2 regions of the Sorangium sp. So ce327 genome follow, and region 2 is predicted to be linked to the other one. Evidence: riboswitches for the same ligand, from Rfam matches in the RefSeq annotation. Region 2 holds a riboswitch; the other holds the start of a gene.
The links. A riboswitch is a leader RNA that binds a small molecule or an ion and turns the genes downstream of it on or off. The one in region 2 is predicted to bind cobalamin.

Region 1 (7,211 bases), 4.4 Mb from region 2:
TGCTCGCCCGGCTCGCCGGCCACGAGCACGTGCCGCAAGGTCCTGACGTCGCGCCGGATCTGGCTCGCCAGCGCGCGGTAATCGAACCCGCCGTCCCGGTCGGCGATGACGTACGCGACCGCCTCGGTGTGCTCGCAGAAATACGCGATCTCGGCGCGCCGGTGCGCGGGCAGGGCCAGCACGGGGAGCGCCCCGAGCCGGAACAGCGCGAAGCACACCTCGAAGAACTCCGCGATGTTCGGGAGCTGGACGACGACGCGATCCCCCGGCCGGAGCCCGAGGTGCAGCAGGCCCCCGGCGAGGCGATCGGCGCGCCGATCGAGCTCCCCGTAGCTCAGCCGGCGATCGCCGCTGACGAGCGCGATCCGATCCGGGTGCCGCGCGGCCCGCTCGCGGAGCAGGTGCCCGAAGGTCTCGCCGCGCCAGTAGCCGGCGCGCCTGTAGAGATCGGCCATCTCGGCCGGCCACGGAGTCCAGCCGTCGAGCGCCTGCGGTCGCGCCTCCGCGGGCGCCTGCCGGCTCTCCTCCGGAGCGATCATGCCCTCTCCGGCGCCTGGTTGAGGCCGAGCGCGTTCAGCATGGTCCCGAGCTTGGCGGTGGTCTCGGCGAGCTCGTGCTCGCCGTTCGAGCCGATGACGATGCCGGCCCCGGCATAGAGGCGGAGCGCCCGGCCGGCGACGTCGGCGCAGCGGATGACGACCGCCCACTCGCCGTCGCCGCTCGCGTCGGACCAGCCCACGAGCCCCGTGAAGAACCCGCGATCGAACCGCTCGATCGCCCCGATGGCCTCGCGGGCGCGGTCCGTGGGGTATCCGCACACGGCGGGGGTCGGGTGCAGCGCGGTGGCCAGCTTCATCGAGGAGATCGAGAGATCGCGCAGCTCCCCGGTGAGCCGGCTCGACAGGTGCCACAGCGTCGGGGTCTGCGTGAGCGAGGGCTCGTCGGGGACGCTCAGGCGCCGGCAGAACGGCCGGAGCGCGGCGGCGACGGCGTCGACGACGATCGCGTGCTCGTGCCGGTCCTTCTCGGACGCGAGCAGGGCGATCGCCCGCCGGCGGTCCTCGTCGGGGTCGGGGCTGCGGACCGCGGAGCCGGCGAGCGGATTGGCGATCACCCGGAGCCCGGAGCGGGACAGGAGCAGCTCCGGGCTCGCGCCGATGAGCGTCCGCGCGCGCGAGGTCGAGACGCCGCGCTCGGAGCTGGAGAGCCCCGCCGTGGGATCCGAGAGGTTGGCGGCGAAGGTGTAGCCGTTCCGGTTCTGCTGCGAGAGGCGCTGGAGGACGAGGCGGAGATCGACCGGCTCTCGCAGGACCATCTCCAGCATCCTGGAGAGGACCACCTTGCTCAGCGCCTCGGACCGCATCAGGCCCACCGCCGTCTCGACGCCGCGCACGTAGTCGCGGGGCTCGGGGACCTGGCGCAGCTCCTGGATGGTGATCGGCAGGTGCGACCGCGGCGATTCCGACGTGGGGTTGAGCGGGCCCGCGCTCTGGATCGCCCTCGGCACGATGAGGTGCGCCGGCGACGTGCTGTTGAACGGCACCGCGCCGACCACCATGGGGAAGCCCTGGCCGGCGCCGGCCCTCGACGCCGACGCGAGCACCCTCGTGACGCGGTCCGCGAGGCGATCGCCCTGATCCGCGCCGTTCGGCTCGAGGATCATGTCGTGTACGCCCTGCGCGAGGAGCGTGCGTGTCGGCGACGCGAAGAAGAACGCCGACTCAGGGGTGTATTGCTTCAACAGCTGCCCTGCGTTCACCGCGGGCAGCCCGACAGAGGCCGGTATCGAGATGGAACTCGTCACATTCAGCTCCGATGGGCGTCGAGAGCCACGTGGGCTCAGGTCATCGGGCGCTGGACGTCAGGTCTCGGGCCGCTCGTCTCTAACAACTGATAAAGAAAATCAGTTTCAAGTAACTCATGGCACGCGCGTGCAAGACTGTCAAGGGACTCCCGATTCTGTCTCGGGTGTGCGTCGCCGGTGGGCTCGCGGACGGGGCGCTCCGGGCCTTCGCTTCAGCGTTGACATCCTGCGTGGCGGGTGCGACGAGTCGCCCCGCCATCGGTGCTCGTCCGGCCATCCCCTGGCGAGCTGAAAAGGGAACCCGGTGAGAATCCGGGACTGCCCCCGCAGCGGTGAACGGGAACGACCATCACCAAGAAGCACTGGGCATGCACCAGAGCAGCCCGGGAAGCGGTGATGTGTAGGAGAGCGACCGGCGACGGCCGCAGCGCCCGTGAGTCCGAAGACCTGCCGAAGGTGCGCGCGCCGGTGCTCTGGCGCGCGCTGACCTGAGCCTTCGAGGGGAAGGCGTCCAGGCTCTCGACCACCTCGCTCGCGCGCGGTGCCGTGGCCCGTCACCAGCCCCCTCGCTTCGGCTCTCAGCTCACCCGGAGCAGCGCTGGGTCGACGCGGGCAGGCGGCGCGTGAATGGTTGATTCCTCTGATCGTCGGTCGCGTCGGCGCCAGAGCGCCGGCGCGGCGTGCTGGCTCTCGCTCGCCGCCTGCAGCGCCGTGGCAGCCTCGCCTGCCGCCCGCGCCGACGATCCGCGCAGGCCGGAGACCGAGCAGGGGGGTGATCCCGCTGCCGCTCCGCCGGGTGCAGACCCGCTGGAGGTGCGCGTCGAGGGGGATCGCCTGCGCGCGCCCGCGCCGCCCAAGGACAGGTCCGTCGCGGGATCGGTGCTGGGCCGCGAGCGCCTCACCGGCGCGGGGCTCGGGGCGGCGGACGTGCTCCGCACGCAGCCGGGCGTCCTCATCATCGAGTCGGGCGGCTTCGGCGGGCCGGCGACAGCGGCCCTCCGGGGGGCGACCGCCACGCAGACGCCGGTGTACCTCGCCGGCGTCCGCCTGAACGACGACGTCGTGGGGACGGCGGACCTCTCCCTCGTGCCCCTCTGGCTCATCGAGCGCATCGAGATCTACCGCGGCCACGCGCCCATCGAGGCCGACCGCCTCGGCCCCGGCGGCGCGATCTTCTTCGAGCCGCGGCGGCCTTCCCGGACGACGGCCGGCGTGGGCGCCATGGCGGGCTCGCTCGGCGCGCGGCGCGGGTGGGCGTTCGCCGGCGCCAGCGCGGGCCCGGTGAGCGCGATCGTCGGGGTGAGCGCCGAGGCCGCGGAGAACCGCTACACGTTCGTCAACGATGGCGGGACGCTCTTCGACGAGAGCGACGACACCGTGGAGCGCCGGCAGAACGCCGACGTGCGCACGATCGACGCGTGGGCGCTCGCGCGCGTCGAGCTCGGCGGCGGCGCGATCGTCGACGTGATCGCGAACGGCACAGGCCGCGAGCAGGGCGTGCCGAGGCTCGCGCTCCTGCCGTCCCGCGAGGCGCGGGGGGAGTCGCGGCGCGCGCTGACGTCCGTCGCGGCGCGGGTGCCGTTCGGCGGAGAGGCGCAGCACACGCTCGAGGCGCGCACCTCGTTCATCGAGGCGCGGTCGGAGGTCCACGACCCCCTCTTCGAGCTCGCGCTGCAGACGCCTGAGCTCCGCCTCGCCGGCCGCCGCCTGGAGCAGACGCTCGGGGCAACGCTCTCCTTCGCCGACCGGCTCCGGGTGCGGCCCGTGCTCTCGGTCGCGCGCGAGGGCATCTCACGCGCGCCGGACGACGTCCCGCTCGCGCGGTCGCGGCGCTCGTTCGCGCGCGGCGCCGTCACCGCGGAGGCGCGCCTCGGCGAGGGGCTCGCGCTGCACGCCCTCGCGAGCGGGGAGTGCCACGCCACCGGCGCGGACCGGGAGCGCCCTTGCGACGTGCTCGTCCCGACCGGGCGGGTCGGCGTGGAGGCGGGGAGCGACAGGCTCCGGCTCCTCGCGACCGTGGGCCGCTACGTCCGCGTCCCGACGCTCGGCGAGGTGTACGGCGTCTCCGGCGTCGTCCACGGCAACGCGGCGCTCGAGCCGGAGTCGGGCGCCACGATCGAGGCCGGGATCCGGGCGCAGACGGGGCGCGGCGCCGTGCTGCGCGGCGCCTTCCTCGACGTGTTCGCGTTCGGGAGCGCGGTCTCCGGGCTCGTCGCGTACGAGAAGTCCGGTCAGGGCTACGTGAGCCCGTACAACGTCGGCCGCGCCCGCGTCGTGGGCGCGGAGCTGCTGGCCGGGGTCGAGGTGACCCCGTTCCTCCGCGCCGAGATCGCGGCGACGCTGCTCGATCCGCGGGACACGACGCCGGGGCGGACGACCAGGAACGACCTCCTCCCGTTCCGCTCGCGCCTCGTCGTCGCGCCGCGCCTGCACGCCGAGTGGAAGCGCCCGGGCGGCGCCGTGTTCTCGGGCGCGTCGGGCGAGATCCGGGCCGTGTACCAGTCGAGCCGGTACGCCGATCCCGCCGGGCTCGGCGTGATCGCGGAGCAAGCGACCCTCGACCTCGACGCGGAGGCGAGGTGGCTCGGCGGGCACCTCGCGGTGAGAGGTCGCGTCGCGGACCTCCTGGACGCGCGGCGCACGGATGTCGTCGGGTTTCCGCTCCCGGGGCGGAGCGTGTTTTTCACACTGGAGTCAACATGGTGAAGATCAGTCTGTTTGCGTTCGCGATCTCGATTCCGATCCTCGGGTGCAACGTGGATTCGCCGCCGCCGTCGACGGGCGGCGTCCACGGCGGCGGCGACGGCGACGCGTGTGAGGGCGGCGTGGTCATCGTGACGAGCGACTACCAGTCGACGAACATCGCTGTGTCGGAGCTCGACGGGACCACCCTGTCGCCCTCCTTCGTGTCGAGCGGCGCGGCGAAGCCGGGGCTCAGCCTCGCGCTGTCCGGCGACGTCGACGTCCCGAGGGCGGCGCCGCCGTCCGGCCGCGTGGTCCTGCTCGATCGGTTCGGCACGAACGTGATCACCTGGATGGATCTCGAGACCGCCGCGGTCCTCGCGCAGCTCCCGGTCGGGCAGGGGTTCGAGTCGAACCCTCAGGACTACATCGAGGTGGGGGCGGACCGCGCGCTCGTGTCGCGCTACGGGAGCAACCCGAGCCCGGGCGTGGAGCCGTTCGACGAGGGCGGCGATCTCCTGATCGTCGACACGAAGGAGTACTCCATCGTCGGGCGCATCGCCCTGCCGGAGGAGGAAGAGGGGCTCCTGCCGCGCCCGTCGGGGATGGCGCGCGTCGGTGACGACGTTGTCGTGGCCCTCGGCCGGCTCGCCGCGGACCTCTCGACCGTGGGTGAAGGGCGCTTCGTTGGCGTCTCGCCGGCGGAGGCCGCTGTCACATGGACGGTCGACGTGCAGGGGCTCTACGGCTGCGGGCGTCTCGCCGTGTCGCCCTCGGGAGAGCGGCTGGCGGTCGCTTGCTCGAGCCGCTTCGACGCCGAGGCGATGGAGTACGATCCGGCGACGAGCGACGTCGTGATCTACGACGCTCGCACCTCGCCCCCGGAGGAGATCAAGCGGCTCGGCGTGGCCAGGGCGCTCGGCGCAGCGGTCCAGCCCACGCTCGCGTTCGCCTCCGAGGACGTGCTCCTCGGGACGGCCTACGCGGGCAGCGCGTCCGCCGGGGACCGCGCCTTCTCCGTGAGCATCACCACGGGCGAGGTCACGACGCTCGCCCAGGCGACCCAGTCCTACGCCTTCGGCGGCGTCCACTGCTCGCCCGGCTGCGGCGATGTCTGCCTGCTGAGCGACGCGGAGCGGAGCAAGCTCCGGCGCTGGAAGGTGGCGGCGAGCGGCGCGCTCGAGCCGCTGGAGGACGCGACCGTCGACACCGAGATCGGGCTCCCGCCGCGAGGGATCGGCGGGCTCTGATCGGCCCTGCGGGCGGTACGTCGGTCGATCGGCGTCAGAACGCGGCGTCGAGGACGACCTCCCCGGAGACGCCGACCTGGTACGCGGAGACGCGGCGCTCGAAGAAGTTCGTGACCTCCTGGACGTCTTGCAGATCCATGAACGAGAACGGGTTCTTCGCCCCGTAGCGCTTCGGCATGCCGAGCGTGGCGAGCCGCTGGTCGGCGCAGAACTCCAGGTAGCTGCGCACGTCGCGCGCCGACATGCCCGCCACGCCGGCGCCGAGGAGATCCTCGGCGAACCGGGCCTCGCAGGCGATCGCCTCATCCATCATGTCGAGGATCGACCGCGAGAGGCCGGCGTCGAAGAGCTCGGGCTCCTCGCGCCGCGCCGTGTTCACGACCTCGAAGGCGAAGCGCATGTGCGCGCTCTCGTCGCGGAAGACCCAGCTCGTCCCCGCGGCGAGCCCGTGGAGCAGGCCGCGCGAGCGCAGGAAGTACACGTACGCGAACGCGCCGAAGAAGAAGAGCCCCTCGACGCACGCGGCGAAGCAGATGAGGTTCAGGAGGAACCGCCGCCGCTCGGCGCGCGACTCCAGCCGCCCGAGCGACTCGACGGAATCGAGCCACCGCATGCAGAAATCGGCCTTCTGCCGGATCGAGGGGATGTTCTCGACGGCCGCGAAGGCGCGGTGACGGTCCTCGGGATCGGGGATGTACGTGTCGAGGAGCGTCAGATAGAACTGGACGTGGAGCGCCTCTTCGTAGAGCTGCCGTGACAGGTACATCCGCGCCTCCGGGGCGTTGATGTGCCTGTACAGGTTGAGCACGAGGTTGTTCGCCACGATGGAGTCCCCCGTGGCGAAGAACGCGACGAGGCGCTGCACGAGGTGCCGCTCCGCGTCGGTCATCTTCCGCAGGTCGCCCACGTCCGTGGAGAAGTCGACCTCCTCCACGGTCCACGTGTTCTTGATGGCGGAGCGGTACATCTCGAAGAAGGCCGGATAGGCCATCGGGCGCAGGGTGAGGCACTGGCCCGGATCGAGGAGGCGCGCGGGGCGGCTGACGCGGCTCACTGGCAGGCCTCGCAGGCCTCGGGGTTCTCGAGCGCGCACGCCACGTCCGCGGCCGCCTTCGCCGGCGCCGCCTCCACGGTCGCCTTGGTGATGCGCGTCGCGGGGCGCGATCGCAGGTAGTACGTCGTCTTGAGCCCCTTCTTCCATGCGTGGAAGTACATGCTCGAGAGCTGACCGATGGTGGGGTTCTCGATGAAGAGGTTCAGCGACTGGCTCTGATCGATGAAGGCCCCGCGATCCGCGGCCATGTCGATGAGCGAGCGCATCGGGATCTCCCACGCCGTCCGGTACACGGCGCGGAGCTGCTCGGGCAGCTCGTCCATGCCCTGGACCGAGCCCTCCGCGAGCTTGAGCCGGGCGCGCGCCGCGTCGTTCCAGGCGCCGAGCCGCTTGAGCTCCGCGACGAGGTAGCGGTTCATCT
Region 2 (7,211 bases):
CGCAGGGCGATCGCGAGCTTCCTCGCGGAGGCGAGCGCAACCATCAGGTGCTCAGCGGTCGTCTTCGAGGGCTCGGGGTTCCAGGCGGCGATGGTTCGCAGCGTCGTGACAGGGCTCACGCTCATTGCCCGCCAGCGTTATCCGCACAGGGTATGTGACATCGGGGAAGCCTGGCAGATGTTCGCGGAGCTCCTGCCCGCGGTGACGGGCGCCGCCGTGAGCGAAGCCGCGTTCCGGGCATCGCTCGACGCGCTGCGCGAGGACCTCCGCCGGACATGAGCCGGCGCGGCGTCTACTCCCAGTAAAGCGTCGCCCGCCCGATCGCGGTGAACGGCCACCCCGGCGAGTAGTGGATCCCGGTGACCGGGGCCGGCTCGTACTGCAGCCGCGACGCGCTCGCGAACTGGACCTCGCGCCACGTCGTGTCGAAGAGGTTCTGGATGTCCACGGCCACCTCGACGTTCTTCCACCGCAGCCCGGCGTTGGCGTCGACGACCGTGAACCCCTCGGCGGTGAGCGACTCGTCCTCGGTCGCGGGCCGAGCGCCGATCGCCTTGACCCGCAGCGCGGCGAACGGCGTGAACGCGCCGAACGTCGGGCGGACGCCGACGCCCGCGGTCAGCGTCCGGGTCGGCGCGAGGGCGACCGCGCTCGCGTTGCCGGCGTTCTCGCGGAAGCGCGCGCGGGTGAAGGTCGCGTCCACGTCCGCGAAGAGCCAGCTCCGGAGCCGGTAGCGCCCGCCGATCTCGATCCCGTAGCGCCGCGTCTGCCCCGACGCCTCGGTCGCGCCCGCGTCGCCGCTCCAGACCAGCTCCGAGTCCAGGTCGAGCAGGAACGCAGCCCCGTTCAGCGACAGCCCGCGCAGGGGCGCGACCCGCAGGCCGACCTCGTAGCCCGTCGCGGGCGTGATCAGCGTCGCCGCCCCCTCCCCCAGCACCGCGCCCTGCGCGTCGTTCGAGTGGAAGCCCCGTCCGAAGTGGGCGAAGAGATCGACCCCCTCGACGGGCGACACGATCGCCGTGAGCTTCGGGAGCAGCTGCATCTGTCCCCGGGCGCCGCTCGACCTGTTCCCCGCCGCCTCGAGGTCCTCGCCCGGGTCGTCCACGTTGACGTCGATCCACTGCGCGCGCGCCCCGAGCACGACGCGGAGCCAGCGCCGGAGCCGGGCGTCCTGCTCGACGTAGACGCCGATCTGGCTCTCATCGACGTGGGTCCTGCTCTTCTCCTCGATCCGCTCGCGCGCCTCGTCGTGGTGGAGGGACTTGTCGATCGCGTCCGCGCGGATCTGCGCCCCCAGCGAGGTCGTGAACCTCGCCCCGCCGATCTCGTATTGCCTGCGGAACCGGAGATCGGCGCCGCCGACGGCGCGGTCGTCGTTCTGCTCGATCTGGTCGCCGTGGACGGGGTCCTCGCTGAAGAACGTGAAGTTCGAGTACAGCGTGAAGCGGTACCGGACGAGGTAGGCCAGCGCGCTCAGATCGGCGTCCCGCCACGCCGTCGAGTACGCGACGGACGCCATGTGCCGCTCGGTCGCGCCGCCCTCGGTCGGATCCACGGCGCCGAAATGGTCGATGCACGGCTGTCCGAACGCCGAGGGGGGCGGGTTCAACCCGCCCTGCTCGCCCTCGCCGCACACGGCGCGCGCGGGGATCTGGCCGGAGCCGTGCCAGGTCGATCCATAGGACATCCAGGTCATCTGGACCTTCCCGGTGTTGCCCAGATCGTGCGTGGCCCGCAGGACCACGTTGAAGCGCTTGAGCCGCTCCGGGCTCAGGAACGGCCCGTCGTTCCGGTAGATCTCCGCCGCGGCCACCGCGCGCCACGTGTCGCCGAGATCCGGCGAGGCGATGACGAGGCCGCGCTGGATGCCGTACTGCCCCAGGCTGACCTGCGCGTAGCTCTCCTCGAGCTTCTCGGCGAAGCGCAGGTTGACGGCGCCCGCCGTACCGAAGTCGCCGATGCTCGCGTAATAAGGCCCCTTGTAGCCGTCGAGCCCTGTCACGAGCTCCGGGATCATGAAGTAGAGATCGGTGAAGCCGTGCCCGTGGCCGTGGCTGACCATGTTGACGGGCACGCCGTCGACGAAGAAGGCGACGTCGGTCCCATGATCCGCGTCGAATCCGCGGAGGAAGTACTGGTTCGCCTTGCCCCCGCCCGCGTGCTGCACGGCGAAGAGCCCGGGGACCGACTCGAGGAGGTCGCCCGGCCGGAGCCTCGGCCTGAGCTCGAGCTCCCGGTGTCCGACGGAGACGCGCGACGCGGCCTCGCTGCCCGGCTTCTCCGCCTGGATCGTCACCTCGATCGCGGCGTCGACCGCGGGTGCGGCCTCGCCGGTGGGCGCTGCGGCGGCGGCCTCCGGCGGGGCAGCGGGCGCATCGGGGGTGTCGCCCTCGGCGCGCGCTGGCCGCGCGGCGGCCAGCACCATGGATAACGCGGCGAGCAGATGAAATGGATGGCGGTGCCCGTGGCTCGTCGTGACCGTCTCGCGCAGCATTCGTGTCCTCCTTCGCCGCAATCGCGCGGAGCGGCGTCGGGCCGCTCGCGTCGAGCTCCGCGAGGACGAAATGGCTGGCCATCGCACGGTGCGCTGGACCGACCTCTCGCCCCCGCGGGCGACCGGAAGGCGACGCGGGGGCGGTTCGGTATCCGGGACGTGCGCAGAGAGGTGGAGCTGCACCGGCTCGGACCTCACCGCCTCCCTCGAGGCTCCCAGGTCGAACCGGCGCCGGATGTCTCCCGCCGCCGGGCGCTGGCAGGTCTTCGGGCTCGCGAGCGCTCCGGTCTGACCGGCTCCCTACTGTCCACCGCTTCCCAGCCCTCGGCGGGCCAGTGCATGGGGTGGAGGTCGTTCTCGCTTACCGCTGCGGGGCAGCCCCGGAATTTCACCGGGTTCCCTCTTCGGCCCAGGCGAACGCCCGGGCACCAGCACGGCGCGCACCCTAGGACCGCGCGCCTTCGGCTGTCAATCGCTACCGCTCGGCTCGCCCGCTCGACGCGCGCCGCTCTCGCGCCATGCGCGCGCCTCGCGCTCTCCATCCGAGCGCCTCGACGCGCGCCTGCCGTGCAGGCCGAACGTTCGGGCTCTAGCGAGGATGGGCTCGCTCCTCCGTGGGTCGCGTGCTACACGGCCGCCGCCGTATATGCCCCGTAACGATCTCCGCAACATCGCCATCGTCGCCCACGTCGACCACGGGAAGACGACCCTCGTCGATCACATGCTCCGCCAGTCGGGCGCCTTCCGAGAGAACGAGGTCGTGGCCGAGCGGGTCATGGACTCGAACGACCTCGAGCGGGAGCGCGGCATCACCATCCTCGCGAAGAACACGAGCATCCGGTACCGCGGGGTCAAGATCAACATCGTCGACACGCCCGGCCACTCCGACTTCGGCGGCGAGGTCGAGCGCACGCTCATGATGGCCGACGGGGCGCTCCTCCTCGTCGACGCCGCCGAGGGCCCGCTGCCGCAGACGCGCTTCGTGCTCTCGAAGTGCCTCCAGCGCGGCTTCCCGGTCATCGTGGTCATCAACAAGATCGACCGGAGCGACGCGCGCGCCCACGAGGTGCTCTCCGAGGTGTTCGACCTCTTCTGCGACCTCGAGGCGAGCGACGCGCAGATGGACTTCTCGACGCTCTACGCGATCGCGAAGTTCGGCCAGGCGAAGCGCGAGCTCGAGCACGAGGCGAAGGACCTCGATCCGCTCTTCGAGACCATCCTCGAGCGGGTCCCCGGCCCCTCCGGTGACCCCGACGGTCCGCTCCAGGTCATCGTCTGCAACACGACCCACGACGACTACGTGGGCCGGCTCGCGGTCGGCCGCGTGGTCCGCGGCACCGCCCGGTCCGGCGCCGACGTCGCGCTCCTCGGCGAGGGCGGCCAGTCGCGCGGCTACGTGAAGATGCTCTACGCCTACGAGGGGCTGAAGCGCGTCGCGGTCGAGAGCGCCGTCGCGGGCGAGGTGATCGCGATCGCCGGGCTCGACGCGGTCACGATCGGCGACACGATCACGGATCCGGCGCACCCCGAGGCGCTGCCGCGGATCGTCGTCGAGGAGCCGACGATCAAGATGAAGATCGGCGTCAACACGTCGACGTTCGCCGGCAAGAGCAAGCAGTCGAAGTTCCTGACGAGCCGTCACCTGAAGGAGCGGCTCGAGCGCGAGGCGATGAAGAACCTCGCGATCCGGGTGGAGCCGACCGAGGTGCCCGACACGTTCGTGGTGCTCGGCCGCGGCGAGCTCCAGCTCGCCATCCTGGTCGAGACGATGCGGCGCGAGGGGTACGAGATGCAGCTCTCGAACCCCGAGGTGGTGACGCGCGAGATCGACGGTGAGGTGATGGAGCCGCTCGAGCTCGTGGTCGTGGACGTGCCCGACACCTACGTCGGCATCGTGACCGAGCGCCTCAGCTCCCGGCGCGGCCGGATGGTGAAGATGACGAACCCCGGCTTCGGCCGCGCCCGCCTCGAGTTCCGGGTGCCGTCGCGCGGGCTCATCGGCTTCCGCGGCGAGTTCCTGACGGCGACGCGCGGGACGGGCCTGCTCAACACGATGTTCGACGGCTGGGCGCCCTGGGGCGGCCCGATGATGCGCCGCCCGACCGGCGCCATCGTCGCCGATCGCGTCGGCGTGGCGACCCCGTACGCGCTGCACCACCTGCAGCCGCGCGGCATGTTCTTCATCGTCCCCGGCGTCGAGGTCTACGAGGGGATGATCATCGGCGAGCACAACCGGCCGAACGACACCGACGTCAACGTCATCAAGGAGAAGAAGCTGTCGAACGTGCGCAACCACGGCAAGGACGAGAACGTCCTCCTGGCCAGCCCGCGGCTGCTCACGATCGAGACGGCGATGGAGTGGATCGACGGCGACGAGCTCGTCGAGGTCACGCCCGACGCGGTGCGCGTCCGCAAGAAGGTGCTCGCGTGCAACCGCCGGGAGCGCCGCGAGGACGCGATCGAGCAATCGCAGGCGGTGGAGTGAGCGGCGGGGGCGCGCGGAACGTCCGACGCGCGCCCGACGCGCCCGACGCGCGCCCCTCCCGTACCTGCCGCGCGATAGGATGCCCTGATGAGAACGCCGCTGCTCTTCGCTTTCCTGGCTTCGCTCGTCGCGCTCGCGGGGGCGGGCGCTTGCGGCGGGGCCGTCGTCGTCGACGGGCTCCCCGGGAGCTCCGACGGCGCCGGGGGCGCTGGCGCGGCCGTGGGGTCGCCATCGGCGAGCTCCGGCGGGGCCTCCGTCGAGGAGCAGAAGGCCTCGTGCGATTTCTTCTGCTCGCTCTTCGACGGCGTCACGTGCCCGGAGCTCCGGTGCAGCGAGCGCTGCGCCGACCTGCTCTCCGAGCAGCGCCCCTGCAACGCGCTGACCGCCCCCTTCTTCGACTGCGTGGGCGAGACCGTCGCCTCCGCGGACCGGATCCCCTGCGAGTTCCTCGCGCCGTCGATCACGTCGCTCTTCGATTGCCTGAGCGGGCGCGCTCCGGAGTGCACGACCGATTTCCTGCCCCAGACGTGTGACGCGCAGTTCGAGAAGCTCAGGGCGTGCCAGCGCGATCAGGGCCGGTAGCGGGGGCGCTCGTCGCCTGACGCGCGCGGCCGCGCGCCGGGGTCGAGGGCGCTCCGGAGCGGCCCGAGGGCGTCGGCGACGAACGTGACGAGCGCCTTCACGCGCGGCACCCCGCGCGTATCGCGGTGCACCCCGAGCCACAGCTTGCGCCCTGGCGGCGGCGAGGGCGGCGAGAGCAGGCAAAGGCCGGCGGTCGCGTCGCCGAGGTAGCGGGGCAGGCAGACGAGCCCGACGCCGGCGGCCCCCATCGTCGCCTGGGGCTCGCGGCCGTTGGTGCGCGCGGCGACGCGGGCCTTCGCGGCGACGGCGCGCACCCACGACAGGTCGGCGATCGCCGGAGGATCGTCGTTCATGGTGACGAGGGTGTGGCCCTCGCACTGCCGGCCCCAGTCCGGCGGGCCGCGCTCGGCGAGGTAGGCCTCCGATGCATAGAGCCCGAACCCGATCCGCGCGACCTCGCGCTGGAAGACCTCGTTGTGCTCGAACGCGGCGGGGCGAAGGGCGATGTCCGCTTCCCGCCGCGGCAGGCTCAGCCATCGCGCGTCCGCGATGAGATCGATGGAGATGGCGGGGTGGCGCGCGAGGAACGGGACGAGCAGCGGCCCGAGGACGCGCGTGGCGAGCCACTCGGACGCGGTGACACGGAGGTGGCCCCTCAGGCCTGCGTCGCGTCCGGCGGCGGCGCGCTCGGCCGCGAGCGCGTCCTGCTCCATGCGCTCGGCGTGGCCGAGCACGCTCTCGCCCGCGGCCGAGAGCGAGAACCCCGACGGCGAGCGCTGGAAGAGCCTCGCCCCGAGGCGCCGCTCGAACGCCGCGACGCGCCGCCCCACGGTCGGCTGGGTGACCTTCAGCACGCGCGCGGCGGCGGAGAGGTTGCCGTGCCGCGCGACGGCGAGGAAGTAGCGCAGATCGTCCCAGTCGAGCATGGCTCCGGGGCGCGGGGCGCTGCTGCCGGAGCGCGCTCCGCGCCATGCAAAGGTGCATGGCGAGTCTACGTCGATGGCGGATCCCCGGGCAACGGCGGACCGCGCATGCTCTCCCGCGTGCGTTCCCGCACCCGCACGCTCGCGGACTCGCGAACTAGCGGACTCTCGGACTCGCAGGTCGCGAGTTTCACGTCGGAGGATCGGAGGGAGGCTGGCATGTTGACGAATCGTCGTGAGTTTCTCCACCGCGTGACCGGCACGGCCGCGGCGGGCTTCCTGGGCTCGGCCCCGGCCGGGACGGCTTCCTGTGCCGCGCAGCACGGGCCGGCGCCGCCGCGGCCGGCGGCGGGATCGAAGATCAAGGCGATCGCCTTCGACGCTTTTCCTATCTTCGATCCGCGCCCGATCGCGGCGCTCGCGGAGGAGCTCTGTCCGGGCAAGGGGGCATCGCTGAGCGAGGCGTGGCGCACCCGGCAATTCGAGTACACGTGGCTGCGGGTCGCGTCCCACGAGTATGCCGACTTCTGGCAGGTGACTTCGGATGCGCTGGTGTTCGCCGAGCGCGCGCTGGCGCTCGATCTCGGGGAGGAGAAGCGGGCGCGGCTCCTCGGCGCCTACCTGGATCTCCGGGCGTGGCCTGACGTGCTGCCGGCGCTCCGGGCGCTGAGGGGCGCGGGGATCCGGCTCTCGTTCCTGTCGAACTTCACGCCGAGGATGCTCGGGG

Region 1: another riboswitch for cobalamin. It lies ahead of WME95_RS21870 (TonB-dependent receptor); the one in region 2 lies ahead of WME95_RS05105 (TonB-dependent receptor).

What each region holds. Positions count from the first base shown of each region.
Region 1 covers NZ_CP150330.1:5,817,731-5,824,941, reverse strand. The annotation lists gene WME95_RS21880 ((2,3-dihydroxybenzoyl)adenylate synthase) at 1-539, opposite strand, end outside; gene dhbC (isochorismate synthase DhbC) at 536-1,804, opposite strand; cobalamin riboswitch at 2,047-2,273, shown strand; gene WME95_RS21870 (TonB-dependent receptor) at 2,432-4,510, shown strand; gene WME95_RS21865 (hypothetical protein) at 4,504-5,736, shown strand; gene WME95_RS21860 (ribonucleotide-diphosphate reductase subunit beta) at 5,771-6,727, opposite strand; gene WME95_RS21855 (ribonucleoside-diphosphate reductase subunit alpha) at 6,787-7,211, opposite strand, start outside.
Region 2 covers NZ_CP150330.1:1,379,891-1,387,101, reverse strand. The annotation lists gene WME95_RS05110 (hypothetical protein) at 1-279, shown strand, start outside; gene WME95_RS05105 (TonB-dependent receptor) at 293-2,494, opposite strand; cobalamin riboswitch at 2,735-2,942, opposite strand; gene typA (translational GTPase TypA) at 3,093-4,979, shown strand; gene WME95_RS05095 (hypothetical protein) at 5,067-5,561, shown strand; gene WME95_RS05090 (LysR family transcriptional regulator) at 5,549-6,487, opposite strand; gene WME95_RS05085 (haloacid dehalogenase type II) at 6,704-7,211, shown strand, end outside.